Regions from separate parts of the Bradyrhizobium sp. CCBAU 11357 genome, predicted to be linked through region 2. Evidence: predicted binding sites of a transcription regulator. Region 2 holds the regulator's gene; each other region holds the start of a gene.
What was found. Region 2 encodes PhoB, which activates phosphate uptake and scavenging genes when phosphate is short. Its sites were predicted from a motif close to TGTCATNNANCTGTCAT; they were not measured.
Positions count from the first base shown of each region.

Region 1 (6,005 bases), on a different contig from region 2:
CGACCGCGACGGCCTCGCCCGAGACGGCCGCGAAATCGAGCCCGGCGAACACCTCGCGTCCGCCCCGCACGCATCTCAGCCCGTGACCGGACAGCCGCATGTCGCCCTGGTTCGATCCGCTCACAGCCAGGCCTCAGGAAATCTTGGGGTAGCGCATGGGAATTTTTGGCTCGCGGATTGCTGCAGCACGATAGTGGCTGTGGCGGCGCGGTTAGAAAGCTTCTATAAGCCCGGAACTACTTGATGCAGCAACTCAACCTGCCCCTGCAAGCGGCCCAGCCTGATACGCTGACGGTGTTAAAATACCCTGCCGGGTATAACTAACAATTGGGATCTCCTACATGACCTCGCTCGACAGCTTCAAATGCAAAAAGACCCTCAAGGTCGGCGCCAAGACCTATGTCTATTACAGCCTGCCTACCGCCGAGAAGAATGGTCTGAAGGGAATTTCCAAACTTCCCTATTCGATGAAGGTCCTGCTCGAGAATTTGCTGCGCAACGAGGACGGCCGCTCGGTCAAGAAGGAAGACATCGTCGCGGTGTCGAAATGGCTGCGCAAGAAGTCGCTGGAGCATGAGATCGCCTTCCGCCCGGCGCGCGTCTTGATGCAGGACTTCACCGGCGTGCCCGCGGTGGTCGACCTCGCCGCGATGCGCAACGCGATGCAGAAGCTCGGCGGCGATGCCGAGAAGATCAATCCGCTGGTGCCGGTCGATCTCGTCATCGACCACTCCGTGATCGTGAACTTCTTCGGCGACAACAAGGCCTTCGGCAAGAACGTCACCGAGGAATACAAGCAGAACCAGGAGCGCTACGAGTTCCTGAAGTGGGGCCAGAAGGCGTTCTCGAACTTCTCCGTCGTGCCGCCCGGCACCGGCATCTGCCACCAGGTCAACCTCGAATATCTGGCCCAGACGGTCTGGACCAAGAAGGAGAAGATGACCGTCGGCAAGAAGACCGGCACCTTCGAGGTCGCCTATCCCGACTCGCTGGTCGGCACGGATTCGCACACCACCATGGTCAACGGTCTTGCCGTGCTCGGCTGGGGCGTCGGCGGCATCGAGGCGGAAGCCTGCATGCTCGGCCAGCCGCTGTCGATGCTGCTCCCCAATGTCGTCGGCTTCAAGCTGAAGGGCGCGCTGAAGGAAGGCGTCACCGCGACCGACCTCGTGCTGACCGTGACGCAGATGCTGCGCAAGCTCGGCGTCGTCGGCAAGTTCGTCGAGTTCTTCGGCCCCGGTCTCGACCATCTCTCGGTCGCCGACAAAGCGACGATCGCCAACATGGCGCCCGAATACGGCGCGACCTGCGGCTTCTTCCCGGTCGATGCTGCCGCGCTCGATTACCTCAAGACCTCCGGCCGTGCCTCGGCCCGCGTTGCGCTGGTCCAGGCCTATGCCAAGGCGCAGGGCCTGTTCCGCACCGCCAAGTCGCCCGACCCCGTGTTCACGGAGACGCTGACCCTGGACCTCGGCGACGTCGTGCCGTCGATGGCCGGTCCGAAGCGTCCCGAAGGCCGCATCGCGCTGCCCACCGTCGCGGACGGCTTCTCGCTCGCGCTCGCCAGCGAGTACAAGAAGGCCGAGGAGCCGGCCAAGCGCTTCCCGGTCGAAGGCAAGAACTTCGATATCGGCCATGGCGACGTCGTGATCGCCGCGATCACCTCCTGCACCAACACGTCGAACCCGAGCGTCCTCATCGGCGCCGGCCTGCTCGCGCGCAATGCGGCCGCGAAGGGCCTCAAGGCCAAGCCGTGGGTGAAGACCTCGCTCGCCCCGGGCAGCCAGGTCGTCGCGGAATATCTCGCCAATTCCGGTCTGCAGCCCGATCTCGACAAGGTCGGCTTCAATCTGGTCGGCTTCGGCTGCACCACTTGCATCGGCAATTCCGGTCCGCTGCCCGAGGAGATCTCGAAGTCGATCAACGACAACGGCGTCGTCGCGGCCGCCGTGCTCTCCGGCAATCGCAACTTCGAAGGCCGCGTCTCGCCGGACGTGCAGGCGAACTACCTGGCCTCGCCGCCGCTGGTGGTCGCCTATGCGCTCGCCGGCAGCGTCACCAAGAATCTCGCCACCGAGCCGCTCGGCGAGGGCAAGGACGGCAAGCCGGTCTACCTGAAGGATATCTGGCCGACGACCAAGGAGATCAACGCCTTCATGAAGAAGTTCGTGACCGCGTCGATCTTCAAGAAGAAGTACGCCGACGTGTTCAAGGGCGACACCAACTGGCGCAAGATCAAGACGGTCGAGAGCGAGACCTATCGCTGGAACATGTCGTCGACCTATGTGCAGAACCCGCCTTACTTCGATGGCATGAAGAAGGAGCCGGAGCCGGTCACCGACATCGTCGAGGCGCGTATCCTCGCCATGTTCGGCGACAAGATCACCACCGACCACATCTCGCCGGCCGGCTCGATCAAGCTCACCTCGCCCGCCGGCAAATATCTCAGCGAGCACCAGGTGCGTCCGGCCGACTTCAATCAGTACGGCACGCGCCGCGGCAACCATGAAGTGATGATGCGCGGCACCTTCGCCAACATCCGCATCAAGAACTTCATGTTGAAGGGCGCGGATGGAAACATCCCCGAGGGCGGCCTGACGAAGCACTGGCCCGACGGCGAGCAGATGTCGATCTACGACGCCGCGATGAAGTACCAGGAAGAGAAGGTGCCGCTGGTGGTGTTCGCCGGCGCCGAATACGGCAACGGCTCCTCGCGCGACTGGGCCGCCAAGGGCACGCGCCTGCTCGGCGTGCGCGCCGTGATCTGCCAGAGCTTCGAGCGCATCCACCGCTCCAACCTGGTCGGCATGGGCGTGCTGCCGTTGACCTTCGAGGAAGGCACCTCCTGGCAGTCGCTGGGCCTCAAGGGCGACGAGAAGGTCACGCTGCGCGGCCTCGTCGGCGACCTCAAGCCGCGCCAGAAGCTGACCGCGGAGATCGTCTCCGGCGACGGTTCGCTGCAGCGCGTTTCGCTGCTCTGCCGCATCGATACGCTGGACGAGCTCGACTACTACCGCAACGGCGGCATCCTGCACTACGTGCTGCGCAAACTCGCGGCGTAAGCGCGGATTTGTGAACGATGGCTCACTGCGAAGTGAGTAGAAGCCTTAACGAAGGCGGCCTATCAAAGGCCGCCTTCGCGCGTTTGCGGTACGCTTCAGATGGGCCCGCCCGGCGGAAAATCTCCCCTTGGACGTGACCCGGATGGATGAATGTACCGCGCCCCGTAAGACTACGGTGACCATCCGGCGATAAGATTTCCCCCTGAGAGCAACGGTGTGCGGCGTTCGACATGACGACAATGACGGCTTCCCATCTGATTCCACGTTGGTCCGGTGCCCTCTGGTCGGGAGCTCTCGGCATATGTGCGATCATCGCCGTCATTCGTCCTGCCGAGGCTGAGCCCCGCGCCGTCGTCGAATTGTTCACCTCGCAGGGCTGCTCCTCCTGCCCGCCCGCCGACCAGATCATCGGCGATCTCTCCAAGGATCCCTCGGTCATCGCGCTGAGCATGCCGATCGACTATTGGGACTATCTCGGCTGGAAGGACACGCTGGCGGATTCGCGCTTCTCTGCACGGCAGCGTGCCTATTCGCGCATGCGCGGCGACCGCGAGGTCTACACGCCGCAGGTCGTGGTCAACGGCTCCACGCATGTCATCGGCAGCGATCGCGCCGGCATCGAGAACGCGATCGGCAAGACCGACAAGGGCAACGGCGTGATGAGCGTGCCGGTGACGATGTCGCTCTCGGGCAAGCAGATCAACGTGTCGGTGGCCGCGAGCAAGGAGCCCACGGTCTCGCACGGCGAAGTCTGGATCTGCTCGATCGCCAAGTCGGTGCCGATCGCGATCACCCGCGGCGAGAATCGCGGACAGCAGGTCACCTATCACAACGTGGTGCGCAACCTGCTCAAGGTCGGCGACTGGACCGGCCGTCCGGAGAGCTGGACGGTGCCGATCGAAAATCTCACACGCGACGGCGTCGACGGCGCGGTGGTCTACGTCCAGGACGGCAGCCGCGAGCGACCGGGCCCGATGTTGGGTGCGGCGTATACGTCGCTGCATTGAAGCAAGCAGAACGTCTCAGCAATTGATGCTCGCCATTCCGGCGCGCGCGAAGCGCGAGCTATGCTGCGCAATTGCGCACCTGAGAATCCGTCGATCCATTGTGCAAGCTGAGCAATGGATTCCGGGTTCGCGCCAAGAGGCGCGCCCCGGAATGACAGTGGCCGGAAACATCCCGACACAAACAAAAAAGGACCAACTTGCGTTGGCCCTCCTTGTCGTGCGTACAGACCCGATCCTGTTCGACCCCGGGGGGCTGGGGGCTGAGGAATCCGGAACCGAAAGGACCGGGTCAACGCACACCAGTCTTTTCGCAATGCAGGGCGGCGGGCGGTTGGCGGAAAAGCGGCGATACTATGATTCCTGCTAACGATCCCGTGACGGTTTGCCGCGACGGAGTTCCACCCTTGCGTGTGCCCAGAGGCACGGTCGATTCGACCGGTTGAGCCCCTTGCGGCGCGGAACGGTTGGCGCAATCATGCAAGTGTCATGAACCCGGTTCCGGGGACGGTCTTCGCGGACGCGGGTCATAGCCGTGCGATGAGGAGGCGCTTCCCATGAGTCTGACGTCGGAGGATGCCGAGCCGAGCGAGCAGCGCGCGGCGGCGCGTCCCGCCGCGGCGCATGCGCCGCCGAACCGGGTGACCTTCAACCGGCTCGAGCTGCACCGGATTCTCAATCTCTACGGTCGCATGGTCGCCGACGGCGAGTGGCGCGACTATGCCATCGACTTCCTGAAGGACCGCGCCGTGTTCTCGGTCTATCGCCGCGCCTCGGAAGTGCCGATCTACCGCATCGAGAAGGACCCGCGCCTCGCGCGCAAGCAGGGCATGTACAGCGTGATCTCGGCGACCGGCCTGATCCTGCGCCGCGGCCACGAGCTCGAGCGCGTGCTGCTGGTGATCGATCGCAAGCTGGCGGTGGTGTAGCGGCGCGAACGGTGCCGTAGGGTGGGCAAAGGCGCACCGCGCCGTGCCCACGTCCTATCTCAATCGCCCGAACGGTGGGCACGCTTGCGCTTTGCCCACCCTACGAAACCGAGCTTACTTCCCCGGCACCGTGCGCGCGCCCTCGCCGAGGTCGCGCTGCATCATCACCGTGTCCAGCCAGCGGCCGAATTTCAGCCCGACGCTGGGATGCGTGCCGATCATCTTGAAGCCGCACCTTGTGTGCACGCCGATCGATCCGGCATTGGCGGAATCGCCGATCACCGCGATCATCTGGCGGAAGCCGCGCGTCTCGCATTCGGCGATCAGCCGTTCCAGCAACAGCGAGCCGACGCCGCGGCGGTGGAAGGAGGGATCCAGATAGATCGAGTTCTCCACCGTGAAGCGGTAGGCCGGCCGCGGCCGGTAGGCGCCGGCATAGGCATAGCCGGCCACGCGCCCGTCCAGCATGGCGACGAAATAGGGATAGCCGCCGTCGATCAGCGCGCGATAGCGGCGCGTCATCTCCGTAAGGTCGGGCGGCTCCAGCTCGAACGTCGCCGTGCCCTCGCGGACGGCCTGCTGGTAGATGGCGGTGATGGCGGGAAGGTCGGCCTCGGTGGTGGGCCTGATATCGGGTGCGGACATGGCGGGAAGATTAGAGTCTTCCCGCGGCGGCCGGAAGGGGTTCCGCCGCCTCCACCCCCGTCATTGCGAGCGCTGCGAAGCAATCCAGAAATGCATCCGCGGAGGGACTCTGGATTGCTTCGTCGCAAGGGCTCCTCGCAATGACAGGGAGAAGCCACGGCCCAAAAACAAAAACCCCGGCCTCTCGGCCGGGGTTCGTGTCGTTCGCTCGGTCCTGTCGCCTACTCGCGCTGGCCGAGTAGCTGCAGCAGCAGCGTGAACAGGTTGATGAAGTTCAGGTACAGCGACAGTGCGCCGGTGATGGCCGCACGCTCTGCGATGTCACCGCCGGCCGAGGCATAGCCGTAGATGTAGTCGTTCTTCAG
Region 1 is NZ_LBJW01000112.1:342,996-349,000, forward strand. It holds gene ccmA (heme ABC exporter ATP-binding protein CcmA) at 1-100, opposite strand, end outside; gene acnA (aconitate hydratase AcnA) at 342-3,062, shown strand; gene XI05_RS35625 (DUF1223 domain-containing protein) at 3,293-4,069, shown strand; gene XI05_RS35630 (DUF2794 domain-containing protein) at 4,624-4,995, shown strand; gene XI05_RS35635 (GNAT family N-acetyltransferase) at 5,110-5,640, opposite strand; gene XI05_RS35640 (Bax inhibitor-1/YccA family protein) at 5,862-6,005, opposite strand, start outside.
Region 1: XI05_RS35630 (DUF2794 domain-containing protein) is a predicted target of PhoB. The motif match lies at 4,541-4,557, and genes of this name have one in related genera.

Region 2 (6,005 bases):
CCGCGCTCGTTGCAGAGCTCGCGCAGCGCCTTCAGGAAGGCCGGAGGTGCGGCACGAACGCCACCCTCTCCCTGGATCGGCTCGATGAGAATGCCGGCGGTGTGCGGGCCGATCGCCTTCTTCACGGCGTCGAGGTCGCCGTGCGGCACCTGATCGAAGCCGTCCATCGGCGGACCGAAGCCCTCGAGATATTTCGCGGACCCGGTGGCGGCGAGCGTCGCCAGCGTGCGGCCGTGGAAGGCGCCTTCGAAGGTGATGATGCGATAACGCTCCGGATGGCCCTTGGAAAAGTGATGGTGGCGGACGAGCTTGACCACACCTTCCAGCGCCTCGGCGCCGGAATTGCAGAAGAACACGAAGTCCGCGAAGCTCTCATTGCAGAGGCGGCTTGCGAGCTTCTCGCCATCGGGGCTCTGGAACAGGTTCGACATGTGCCAGAGCTTCGTCGCCTGCTCCTGCAACGCCTTGACCAGCGCGGGATGAACGTGGCCGAGCGCATTCACCGCCACGCCCGAGGTGAAATCGAGATAGCGATCGCCATTGGTCGCGATCAGCCAGCAGCCTTCGCCGCGCTCGAAACCGAGGTCGGCCCTGGCGAAAACGGGGAGCAAATGCGGCGCGGCGCTGTTAGTCATGACGTCACTTGAATGTTGCGGACGGTGTGAGGCACGCATTGCGCAACGCACCATTGACCGGCCCCGGAAAACGAAACGTGCCGCCTTTTAAGGGCGGCACGTGGCACTATCTTATGCTTGGCAAGACGGGTGTCAATGCCGCCCGGAAAGCCTCGCGAAACGCTGATTCCGTAGTCTTGCGGTGCCGATTTTGCGGGTTTTTCACCACGGAACATGTGGAAGCGAGTCGGCGGACTCTTGCGCGGGAGTCACGCCATATTGTAGCGTTTGGATTGTCAGATACGACATCTCGTGCAGTAGTTCTGATCCCAAAAGTCCTCATGTACCGGCGTAAACGTTCGGGCGTCTTGAGCGCGCCCGGCGAGCCTTAAGGGATTCTGGCGGCACGGGTTTTCAAGGCTTTAGGCATTCGCGGCGAAGCCCCCAGGATGGCAGGCGCGCAGCGAGGGAAAGGGTGCAATGACGGTTTTGACCTGGTCCGATGATCGCGTCGAGCAGCTGAAGAAGCTCTGGGAGGCCGGACTTTCGGCCAGCCAGATCGCGGCGGAGCTCGGCAATGTGACCCGCAATGCCGTGATCGGCAAGGTGCACCGGCTCGGCCTGTCCGGCCGCGCCAAGAGCCCTTCATCGGCAGCGCCGCGGCCGCGCAAGGCACGGCCTGCGCAGCACATGATGCGGGTGACGCGACCCGTTGCGCGCGGCAACACCGCGCTGGCGCAGGCCTTCGAGGTCGAGGTGGAAGCCGAGCCGGTGACCTACGACAACGTGGTGCCGATGAGCCAGCGGCTGTCGCTGCTGGAATTGAACGAGGCGACCTGCCACTGGCCGGTCGGCGATCCCTCGAGCCCGGATTTCTTCTTCTGCGGCGGCAAGGCGCTCTCGGGCCTGCCCTATTGCGCCCAGCATTCGCGCGTGGCCTATCAGCCCGCAGCGGACCGCCGTCGGGCACCGGCGAAGCCGAGCACGCGCTGAGCTTGCGATTTCATTGATTGCCAGGACGGCAGCCGTCACGCGATGACGGCTCCAATTATTCGGTGTCATCCCCGCCTAGTGCGCGATTGCGCACGGGGGGCGGGGACCATAACCACAGGGCGCGGTGATTGCGCGAGATGGTTATTGCGAGTCCCCGCCAAACCACGTCCTGTGGTTATGGATCCCGGGCTCGCGCTGCGCGCGCCCCGGGATGACGGTTGAGGGTGTAGCCGCAGCTCACCACACCGACAGCTCGCAAATCTTACGTCTGCTCGGCCTTCGCGAAGCGATCATCCAGCGCGTAGCCGGCGCCGCGGACGGTGCGGATCGGGTCCTGCTCGCGGCCGAGATTGAGCAGCTTGCGCAGGCGGCCGATATGGACGTCGACGGTGCGCTCATCGATATAGATGTCGCGGCCCCAGACGCTATCGAGCAGCTGCTCGCGCGAGAACACGCGGCCGGGATGCTCCAGGAAGAACTCCAGCAGACGATATTCGGTCGGGCCGAGATCGATCGGCCGACCCGAGCGCGCCACGCGGCGCTTGTCGCGATCGAGCTCGATGTCGCCATAGGCGAGCACGGTGGCGAGCCGCTCGGGGCTGGCGCGCCTGAGCAAGCCCTTCACGCGCGCAAGCAGCTCCGGCACCGAGAATGGCTTGACGATGTAATCGTCGGCGCCGGTTGCGAGGCCCCGTACCCGCTCGCTCTCCTCGCCGCGCGCGGTGAGCATGATGATCGGCAGCTGCTTGGTCTCGGGACGGGTCCGAAGCCGCCGGCACAGCTCGATGCCCGACAGGCCCGGCAGCATCCAGTCGAGCACGATCAGATCGGGAATGTGCTCCTTGAGGCGGGTGTCGGCGTCGTCGCCGCGCATCACCGTCTCGACGTCATAGCCGTCGCCTTCGAGGTTGTAGCGGAGAAGCTCGGTGAGAGCTTCCTCGTCCTCTACCACCATAATGCGTGCGCCCATGTTGTCGTCGCTCCTTAGGTATTCGGCACCGTCGTGGCGAAGGTCGTCATGTCGCCCTTCGGCCGCTTGTCGGTGATCGCCTGGCCCTCGATCATGTAGAACACGGTCTCGGCGATGTTGGTGGCGTGGTCGCCGATCCGCTCGATGTTCTTGGCACAGAACATCAGGTGGATGCAGAACGAGATGTTGCGCGGATCCTCCATCATATAGGTGAGGAGCTCGCGGAACAGCGAGGTGCAGATGGCGTCGACTTCCTCGTCGCCCTTCCACACCGCCATCGCCGCCGGCAGGTCGTGCGCGGCATAGGCGTCGAGCACGCTCTTGACCTGCTGCTGCACGAGGTCGGTCATGTGCTCCAGGCCGCGGAACAGCTTGAGCGGATGGAAATCCGTCTCCAGCGCCGCGACGCGCTTGCCCATGTTCTTGGCGAGATCTCCGATGCGCTCGAGATCGGTCGCAACGCGCATGGCGCCGACGATCTCGCGCAGGTCGACGGCCATCGGCTGGCGACGGGCGATGGTGAGCACGGCGCGCTCCTCGATGCGCTTCTGCAGCGCGTCGAGATCGGCGTCGGTGGTGACGACGCGCTGGCCGAGTGCCACGTCGCGGCGGATCAGCGCGTCGACGGAATCGACGATCATGCGCTCGGCGATGCCGCCCATCTCGGCGACCAAGCGGGTGAGCTCCTGAAGGTCGCTGTCGAAGGCCTTTACGGTGTGTTCAGAACCCATGTTCCGTCTCCTCAGCCGAACCGGCCGGTGATGTAATCCTGCGTGCGCCGATCGCTCGGCGACGTGAAGATCTTGCTGGTGTCGTCGAACTCGATCAGCTCGCCGAGATACATGAAGGCGGTCTTGTCGGAGACGCGCGCCGCCTGCTGCATGTTGTGGGTGACGATCGCGATCGTGTAGTTCTCGGACAATTCCTGGATCAGCTCCTCGACCTTGGCGGTCGAGATCGGGTCGAGCGCCGAGCAGGGCTCGTCGAACAGGATCACCTCGGGCCGCACCGCGACGGTGCGGGCGATGCAGAGGCGCTGCTGCTGGCCGCCGGAGAGCGACAGGCCGGAGGCATTGAGCTTGTCCTTGACCTCGTTCCACAGCGCGCCGCCGCGCAGCGCCTTCTCGACGCGGCCGTCCATCTCGGACTTCGAGATCTTCTCGTACAGACGAATGCCGAAGGCGATGTTCTCGTAGATCGTCATCGGGAACGGCGTCGGCTTCTGGAACACCATGCCGACCCGGGCGCGCAGCAGATTGAGGTCGAGCTTGGGGTCGAGGATGTTGGTGTGGTCGAGCAGCAGCTGACCGGTGGCGCGCTGGCCCGGATAGAGATCGTACATCCGGTTGAAGATGCGCAGCAGGGTCGACTTGCCACAGCCCGACGGGCCGATGAACGCCGTGACGCGATTGGTGCCGAGCGCCAGATTGATGTTCTTCAGCGCGTGGTGCTCACCGTAGTAGAAATTCAGGTTGCGCGCGGTGACCTTGGCGGGCGCCTCGGGCAGCGGCTGCGAGCCGGGATGAACGGTCGGCGCGCTGACGGAAACAGACATTTCACTCATTTTGCAGTCCTCTCAGCGCCGATGATGCGCGCGCCAATGTTCAGGGCAAGCACGGTCAGGGTGATGAGCAGCGCACCGCTCCAGGCGAGCTGCTTCCAATATTCGTAGGGGCTCTGCACGAAGTTGTTGATGGTGACGGGTAGGTTCGCCATCGTCTTGTTCAGGCCGAGGCTGAAGAACTGGTTCGACAGCGCCGTGAACAACAGCGGTGCGGTCTCGCCCGCGACGCGGGCGGTGGCGAGCAGCACGCCGGTGATCAGGCCGGAGCGCGCGGCGCGGTAGGCGATGCGCTTGATCACCAGCGAGCGCGGCAGGCCGAGCGCAGAGGCGGCTTCACGCAGCGGGTTCGGCACCAGCAGCAGCATGTCTTCGGTGGTTCGCACCACGACCGGGATCACGATCACGGCGAGCGCCAGCGCACCGGCGATGGCCGAGAAGCCGCGCATCGGCACCACCACGGCGCCATAGATGAACAGGCCGATGATGATCGAGGGCGCCGACAAGAGGATGTCGTTGATGAACCGGATCACCGAGGTCAGCTTGTCGTTGCGGCCGTACTCGGCGAGATAGGTGCCGGCGAACAGGCCGAGCGGCGCACCTATGCCGACACCGATCGCGGTCATGATCAGCGAGCCGACGATGGCGTTGCGCAGGCCGCCCTCGGTCGATCCGGGCGGCGGCGTGTCAGCGATGAAGACCTGGAGGTTGAGCCCGGCCAGGCCGTTGTAGAGCAGCGTGATCAGGATCAGCGCGAGCCAGGTGACGCCGAAGGCGGCAGCGGCGATGCAGAGCCCGCGGATGATGATGTCTCCGCGGCGGCGACGTGCATAGATCGGGTTCATGGCTTTACTTCCCGGCCTTGGTTTCCAGGCGCATCAGCATCAGCCGCGCAGCCGCGAGCACAAAGAACGTCAACACGAACAGGAGCAGACCGAGAAGGATAAGGCCGGACTGGTGCAGGCCGTCGCTCTCGGCGAACTCGGATGCGATCGCCGCCGAGATCGTGGTGCCCGGCGCGAAGATCGACGAGGAGATCCGGAACGAGTTGCCGATGATGAAGGTCACCGCCATGGTCTCGCCGAGCGCGCGGCCAAGCGCCAGCATGACGCCGCCGATGATGCCGACGCGGGTGTAGGGGATGACGACGCTGCGGACGACTTCCCAGGTGGTGCAGCCGACGCCGTAGGCGGCTTCCTTCAGCACCGGGGGCACCGTCTTGAACACGTCGACCGAGATCGAGGTGATGAAAGGCAGCACCATGATGGCGAGGATCAGCGCGGCGTTGAACAGGCTGAGATAGGACGGCGGACCTGCGAAGATCGCGCCCAGCACGGGAACGCCATCAAAAATCTTGATCATGAAGGGCTGGAAGGTGTTGGCCAGGAACGGGCCCAGCACGAAGAAACCCCACATGCCGTAGATGATCGAGGGGATGCCGGCGAGCAGCTCGACAGCCATGCCGATCGGGCGGCGCAGCCATTGCGGGCAGAGCTCGGTCAGGAAGATCGCAATGCCGAGACCGACGGGAATGGCGATCAGCATCGCGATGAAGGAGGTGACGAGCGTGCCGTACATCGGCCCGAGCGCGCCGAGCACTGGCGGATCGGCCGAGGGCGCCCAGCGCTGCGTCCACAGGAAGGAGATGCCGTATTCCTTCATCGCCGGGAACGCACCGACGATCAGCGAGATGATGATGCCGCCGAGGATCAGCAGCACCGAAATCGCGGACAACCGCGTGATCCAGTAGAAGGTGACGTCGCCGAGCTTGAACGCGCTCAAGGCCTTGGCGCGATCATATGGACCGGCAGCATCAATCACATTGCTCTCGACAGCCATCTCAGCCACGCCGATCCCCTGTACCCGT
Region 2 is NZ_LBJW01000095.1:84,134-90,138, reverse strand. It holds gene XI05_RS14580 (aspartate aminotransferase family protein) at 1-635, opposite strand, end outside; gene XI05_RS14575 (GcrA family cell cycle regulator) at 1,095-1,607, shown strand; gene phoB (phosphate regulon transcriptional regulator PhoB) at 1,870-2,577, opposite strand; gene phoU (phosphate signaling complex protein PhoU) at 2,592-3,308, opposite strand; gene pstB (phosphate ABC transporter ATP-binding protein PstB) at 3,320-4,141, opposite strand; gene pstA (phosphate ABC transporter permease PstA) at 4,138-4,983, opposite strand; gene pstC (phosphate ABC transporter permease subunit PstC) at 4,988-5,977, opposite strand.

Region 3 (6,005 bases), on a different contig from region 2:
CCTTGGCACCGACGCGCTCGTTGAGCACGGGGAAGGACAACAGCGGGGTGCGGATGGCGTAAGGCGCGATCACGCGCGCCGCGGCGTCGATGTCGGCAGGGCCGACCGGAAGGAGCTGTTCGGTCATGGCGGAATGTTATCGCGGCCGATCAGGCCCGGGCAAGACACCTCCGCGCGATGATTTTCTCCATAGCGTTTTAGGCGAAGTGGCTACCGGTTCGCGTGAAGAAAACGCGTCAAAACAAAGAATCTAGAGCCATTTCGATCCATCGGATCGAGATCGCTCTAGGCCACGAACCGCGGCTGTTCCGTGCCGGCCCGGCCGGGCAACACCGCCCCGACCGCCAAAATGCTGTCGATGAAGACCCGCGCCGAGGCTTCCCAGGTGTAATTGGCGGCAAACGCGACGCAATCCTGCCGGGAGATGTCGAGCGCGGCGAAGCAGGCGCTGCGCAGATCGTGATCGAGCGCGCCGACCGGCGCATCGCCGATCACGTCGCGGGGTCCCTTCACGGGGAAAGCCGCGACCGGCAGACCACTCGCCAGCGCCTCCAGCAGGACAAGGCCGAAGGTGTCGGTCTTGCTCGGGAACACGAACACGTCGGCGGCCGCATAGATATCCGCCAGTTCCTCACCGTGCTTCTCGCCCAGGAAGATCGCATCGGGATAGGCCTCTTCCAGCGCGGCGCGCGCCGGGCCATCGCCGACGACCACCTTGGTGCCGGGCAGGTCGAGCTCCAGGAACGCCTCGAGGTTCTTCTCCACGGCCACCCGGCCGACCGACAGGAACACGGGGGCCGGCAGGCAGAGATCGATGACGCGGGGGTGGAACAGGCCAGTGTCGACGCCGCGCGGCCACAGCACGACATTGTCGAAGCCGCGCTCGGTCAGTTCGCGCGCGAGCGCCGGCGTCGCCGCCATCACGGCGCGGCTGGGGCTATGGAATCGCCGCAGCGCCCGCCAGATCAGCGAGCCAGGGACTGGCACGCGGGCGCGGACATATTCGGGGAAGCGGGTGTGGAAGCTGGTCGTGAACGGCAGCTTGCGCTGGCGGCAATAGCGGCGAACCATCAGGCCGATCGGCCCTTCGGTCGCGATGTGGATGCTGTCGGGCCGCGCCTCCTCGATCAGCCTTGCGAGCCGCGCCGGGCGCGGCATGGCGAGGCGCACGTCGCGATAGCTCGGCATCGCGAAGGTGCGGAACGATTGCGGCGTCAGGAACGAGAATTCGATGCCGAGCCCCTTGGCGGCGTCAGCGAGCTTGGTCAGCGTCCGAACCACACCGTTGACTTGCGGGTGCCAGGCATCGGTCGCGACCAGGATGCGCATCAGGCCGCCCTTGCCGCGACCTGTGGCACCTGCGCGGGCTTCTGCAACTGATCCGCCCAGGTGATGATCTCGAAATGGCCGTCGTCATGCTCGACCAGGGCGGTGCAGCTCTCCACCCAGTCGCCGCAATTCATGTAGCGGATGCCGGCCTCGTCGCGGATCACGGCGTAGTGGATATGGCCGCAGATCACGCCGTCGGCCTCGTGACGCCGTGCCTCGGCGGCGAGCGCCTGCTCGAACGCGCCGATATAGTTGACGGCGTTCTTGACCTTCTGCTTGGCCCATTGCGACAGCGACCAATAGGGCACGCCGAACAGGCGGCGGAAGAAGTTGACGAAGCGATTCATCTGGATCGCGAAGTCGTAGGCCTTGTCGCCGAGATGGGCGAGCCAGCGCGCGTTCTGCACCACGAGGTCGAAGATGTCGCCGTGAATGACGAGATAGCGCTTGCCGTCGACGCCGGTGTGAACCGTGTTCTCGACCACGTCGATGCCGCCGAAATGCGTGCCGTAATAGTTGCGCAGGAACTCGTCGTGATTGCCGGGAATGTAGATGACCTTGGCGCCCTTGCGCGCCTTGCGCAAAAGCTTCTGGACGAGGTCATTATGCGATTGCGGCCAGTGCCAGCTCGATTTCAGCGCCCAGCCGTCGACGATGTCGCCGACGAGATAGATCGTGTCGGCATCATGGTAGCGCAGGAAGTCGAGCAGAAGATCGGCTTGAGAACCGCGGGCTCCGAGATGGACGTCGGAGATGAACAACGTGCGAAAGCGCCGCTCCGGGCTCTCGTCACTCACATCGTAACTTCCCATGCGCCAGCCTGTAACAATGTCCCGTGACAGGGGGATGACCGATTGAACCCTCGAGGCACCTTGAAATACGAATCACGCCTTGCCTCGCCCTCCCCGCGAATATCAGTCGCATGCGACAATCAGGCGACATCGCGCCGCAGGGGGCCCAAAGACGGATTGCCATTGGCAACCCAGGAGGTAGGTGCGCTCCTCCCCCGCGTGCGGGGGAGGGTTGGGGAGAGGGTGCTTCCGTAATGGGACGATCCCCAAGAGGAGAAAGCCCTCACCCGCGCCTTCGGCGCGACCTCTCCCGCGAGCGGGAGAGGTGAACGAGCCCGCCTCAGTAGAACTTGTGGAAATGATGGACCGGGCCGTGGCCGTGGCCGACGCTGAAGCGGTCGGCGGCGGCGATCGCGGCGCTGATCCAGGCCTTGGCGTTGCGCACGGCGGCCTCGAGGTCCTCGCCCTTGGCCAGCCCCGCCGCGATGGCGGAGGACAGCGAGCAGCCGGTGCCATGGGTGTTGCGAGTGGCCACGCGCGGCGCGGCGAGCGCGATCGTGGTCTCGGCAGTGACGAGATAATCGGTGCTCTCGGCGCCCTCCCCGTGCCCGCCCTTGATCAGGACGGCGCGGCAGCCCAGCGCCAGCAGGCGGCGTCCCTGGCTCTCGATCTCGGCCTCGCTCGCCGCCACCGGCTCATCGAGCAGGGCCGCAGCCTCCGGCAGGTTCGGCGTGATCAGGGCAGCCAGCCGCATCAGCCTGGTGCGCAGGGCGTCGACGGCTTCGGCGGCGAGCAGGCAATCACCGGAGGTCGCCACCATGACGGGATCGAGCACGACGTGCCGGGGTGCCCAGCGCGACAGCGCGGCCGCGATGGCGTCGATGCTGGCGGCCTGGGCCACCATGCCGATCTTCACCGCACCGATGTCGAGGTCGGAGAACACCGCGTCGATCTGCTCGGTGACGAACCCGGCCGGCACCGCGTGAATGCCGGTCACGCCGCGCGTGTTCTGCGCCGTCAGCGCCGTGATCACGGAGGCGCCGTAGACGCCGAGCGCGGCAAAGGTCTTCAGGTCCGCCTGGATGCCGGCGCCGCCGCTCGAATCGGAACCGGCGATGGTGAGTGCGACCGGGGTCGTCATCGCGGGGGACATGTGCTTGAGGACGCCGCCATGGCCTGTCCTAGCGCGACCGTGGAACGCCAGCAAGCGCGCCGAGCCGCCGTCAAGCGTGATTCGCGAATCAATTGCGCAGCTAACGAATCAGTCGGACACGGCGCGGTCAAAGGCCCGCAATGATGCGGGCTTGAAAATGCAACGGCGCCGGACCCTTGGTATAGTCGCGTACCTTAGCGTGCTTCGCCGGTTACGCGAGACGTCAGGTGGTGGACCGTCCAGCGACCCGATGTTGCAGGCCGCCCGGCCCGCAAGCCATCTGAAAAGACTCTTGGGGTGGAACGATGTGGGCCTTCTTCGAACGTCTCCTCGACTCGTCCATGCTGTCGCCGCACGGCATCTGCCTGTTGTGGGAGCCTGAGCTGATCTGGCTTCACGTCGTTTCCGACGCCTGCATTGCCGCCGCCTATTTCTCGATCCCGTTCGCCCTCGCCATCCTCGTCACCAAGCGACGCGACCTCAAGTTCGGCTGGGTCTTCTGGGCGTTCGCGATCTTCATCATGGCCTGCGGCCTGACTCACCTGCTGTCGATCTACACGCTCTGGGTTCCGATCTACGGCATCGAGGGCATGGTCAAGGCCGCCACCGCGGTCGCGTCGGTCTTCACCGCCGCCGCACTCTGGCCGTTGCTGCCGAAGATCCTGACGATCCCCTCGCCGTTCGAGCTGCGACAGGTCCAGGCCGCGCTCGAGGAGGAGGAAATCAAGAGCCGCGACGCCGCGCTGCTGCTGCAGCAGGTCCGCGACGCCCAGCGCGCGATGCGCGAGAGCGTGGCGCGCCTCACCGCGATCGTCGAGACCGCCGTCGACGGCGTCATCCTGTTCGATGCGCAGGACCGCATCCTGCTGTTCAATCCGGCCTGCGAGCGCTTGTTCGGCTACCGTGCCGACGAGGTGATGAACCGCAACGTCGGCATGCTGATGCCCGAGGCGGATGCGGCGCGGCATTTCGCGATAGGCGGCGAGGCCATCGGCCTGCGCAAGGACGGCACGACGTTTGCGATGGATCTCTCGGTCGGCCAGGCGCGGCAGGACGGGGAATTGATCTTCGTCGGCATCGTCCACGACCTCACCGCGCGCAAGCTGACCGAGCAGCAGCTCCGGCAGGCGCAGAAGATGGAAACGGTCGGCCAGCTCTCCGGCGGCATCGCGCACGACTTCAACAATCTGCTGACCGTCATCATCGGCAATGCCGAGCACCTGAGCGAGCAGCTCAAGGCGAGGCCGGACCTCAAGCGCTTTGCCGAGGACATCTGCCAATCGGGCGAACAGGGTGCCGAGCTGACGCAGCGCCTGCTCGCCTTCAGCCGCCGCCAATTGCTGCGGCCCCAGACGATCGATTGCCGCGGCCTGCTCGATTCCATGTTCAAGCTGCTCAAGCGCACCTTGCGCGAAGACATCGAGATCAGGACGAGCTCCGGGCCCGGCACGGTCCTGGCCTTTGCCGACCGCGCCCAGCTCGAATCCGCCGTGCTGAATCTCGCGCTCAATGCGCAGGATGCCATGCCATCGGGCGGCCACCTCACGCTGGCCACTGAGCTGGTCACGATCGACGACGATCGCGCCCTTCACCCGGAGGTCGCGCCCGGCAGCTACGCCCTGATCTCGGTCACCGATGACGGCGAAGGCATGACGCCCGAGATCACCGCACGCGCGTTCGAGCCGTTCTTCACCACCAAGGAGGTCGGCAAGGGCTCGGGCCTCGGCCTCAGCATGGTCTATGGCTTTGCCAAGCAATCGGGCGGCCATGTCTCGATCTACAGCGAGGCAGGCCTCGGAACCACGGTCAGGATCTACCTGCCGCGCGCGAACACCGGCGGGTCGCAGGCCGATCTTCCCGACGGCGAGGACAAGGCGCCGCGAGGCTACGAGACGATCCTGATCGTCGAGGACGATCCGTTCGTCCGCTCCTCCGTCATTCGCCGGGTGGAAGCGCTCGGATATCGCGTCGTTGCCGCGGTCAACGGCAAGGATGCCTTGCAGCAGCTGCAGGGCGATCCCGGCATCGACTTGCTGTTCACCGATATCGTGATGCCCGGCGGCATGAGCGGCTGGGACCTCGCCGATCAGGCGCGGCGGTTGCGTCCCGGCCTGCCGGTCCTGTTCACCTCGGGCTACGCGCTGGAGACCCTGGTCGAGCAGGGCCGCGCGCGGGCGCAAGCGATCGTGCTGACCAAGCCCTATCGCAAGGTCGAGCTCGCCCAGCGACTCAGGGATGCATTGGCCGCAGCAGTGGTCCCATCCTAGACTTGCGAATGCGCCGCGGAGGAGCCGCAAGCTGGCTTGCTAAATCCGGCCGGTTTTGGCCTATTAGCCGCCAGATCCGCTTTCGGAGTGCCCGCGATGGTTCCTTTCTTCGTCCAAATCAAATGCAAGCTCGGCCAGTCCTATACGGTGGCCAATGCGCTTGCCGAAGCCGAGATCGCCTCCGAGATCTATTCCACGGCCGGCCAATACGATCTTCTGGTGAAGTTCTACGTCGACAAGGATACCGACATCGGCCATTTCGTGAATGAGAAGGTGCAGGTGCTGCCGGGCATCCAGGACACCCTCACCATCATCACCTTCAAGGCGTTCGGCACCGGCTAGATCATGCGCCGAACAACGGCCGAAGCGCGCCGGCAGCGCTAGCCGCCCTCCTTGCGCTTGGGCGGTGTCGGTCCCCGCACCGGCGGCAGCGACTTCAGATAGGCGGCCATCGCGGCGCGGTCT
Region 3 is NZ_LBJW01000103.1:12,012-18,016, forward strand. It holds gene XI05_RS20850 (threonine/serine dehydratase) at 1-127, opposite strand, end outside; gene XI05_RS20855 (glycosyltransferase family 4 protein) at 286-1,329, opposite strand; gene XI05_RS20860 (UDP-2,3-diacylglucosamine diphosphatase) at 1,329-2,141, opposite strand; gene thiD (bifunctional hydroxymethylpyrimidine kinase/phosphomethylpyrimidine kinase) at 2,461-3,261, opposite strand; gene XI05_RS20870 (PAS domain S-box protein) at 3,579-5,540, shown strand; gene XI05_RS20875 (Lrp/AsnC ligand binding domain-containing protein) at 5,637-5,882, shown strand; gene XI05_RS20880 (c-type cytochrome) at 5,921-6,005, opposite strand, start outside.
Region 3: XI05_RS20860 (UDP-2,3-diacylglucosamine diphosphatase) is a predicted target of PhoB. The motif match lies at 2,165-2,181, and genes of this name have one in related genera.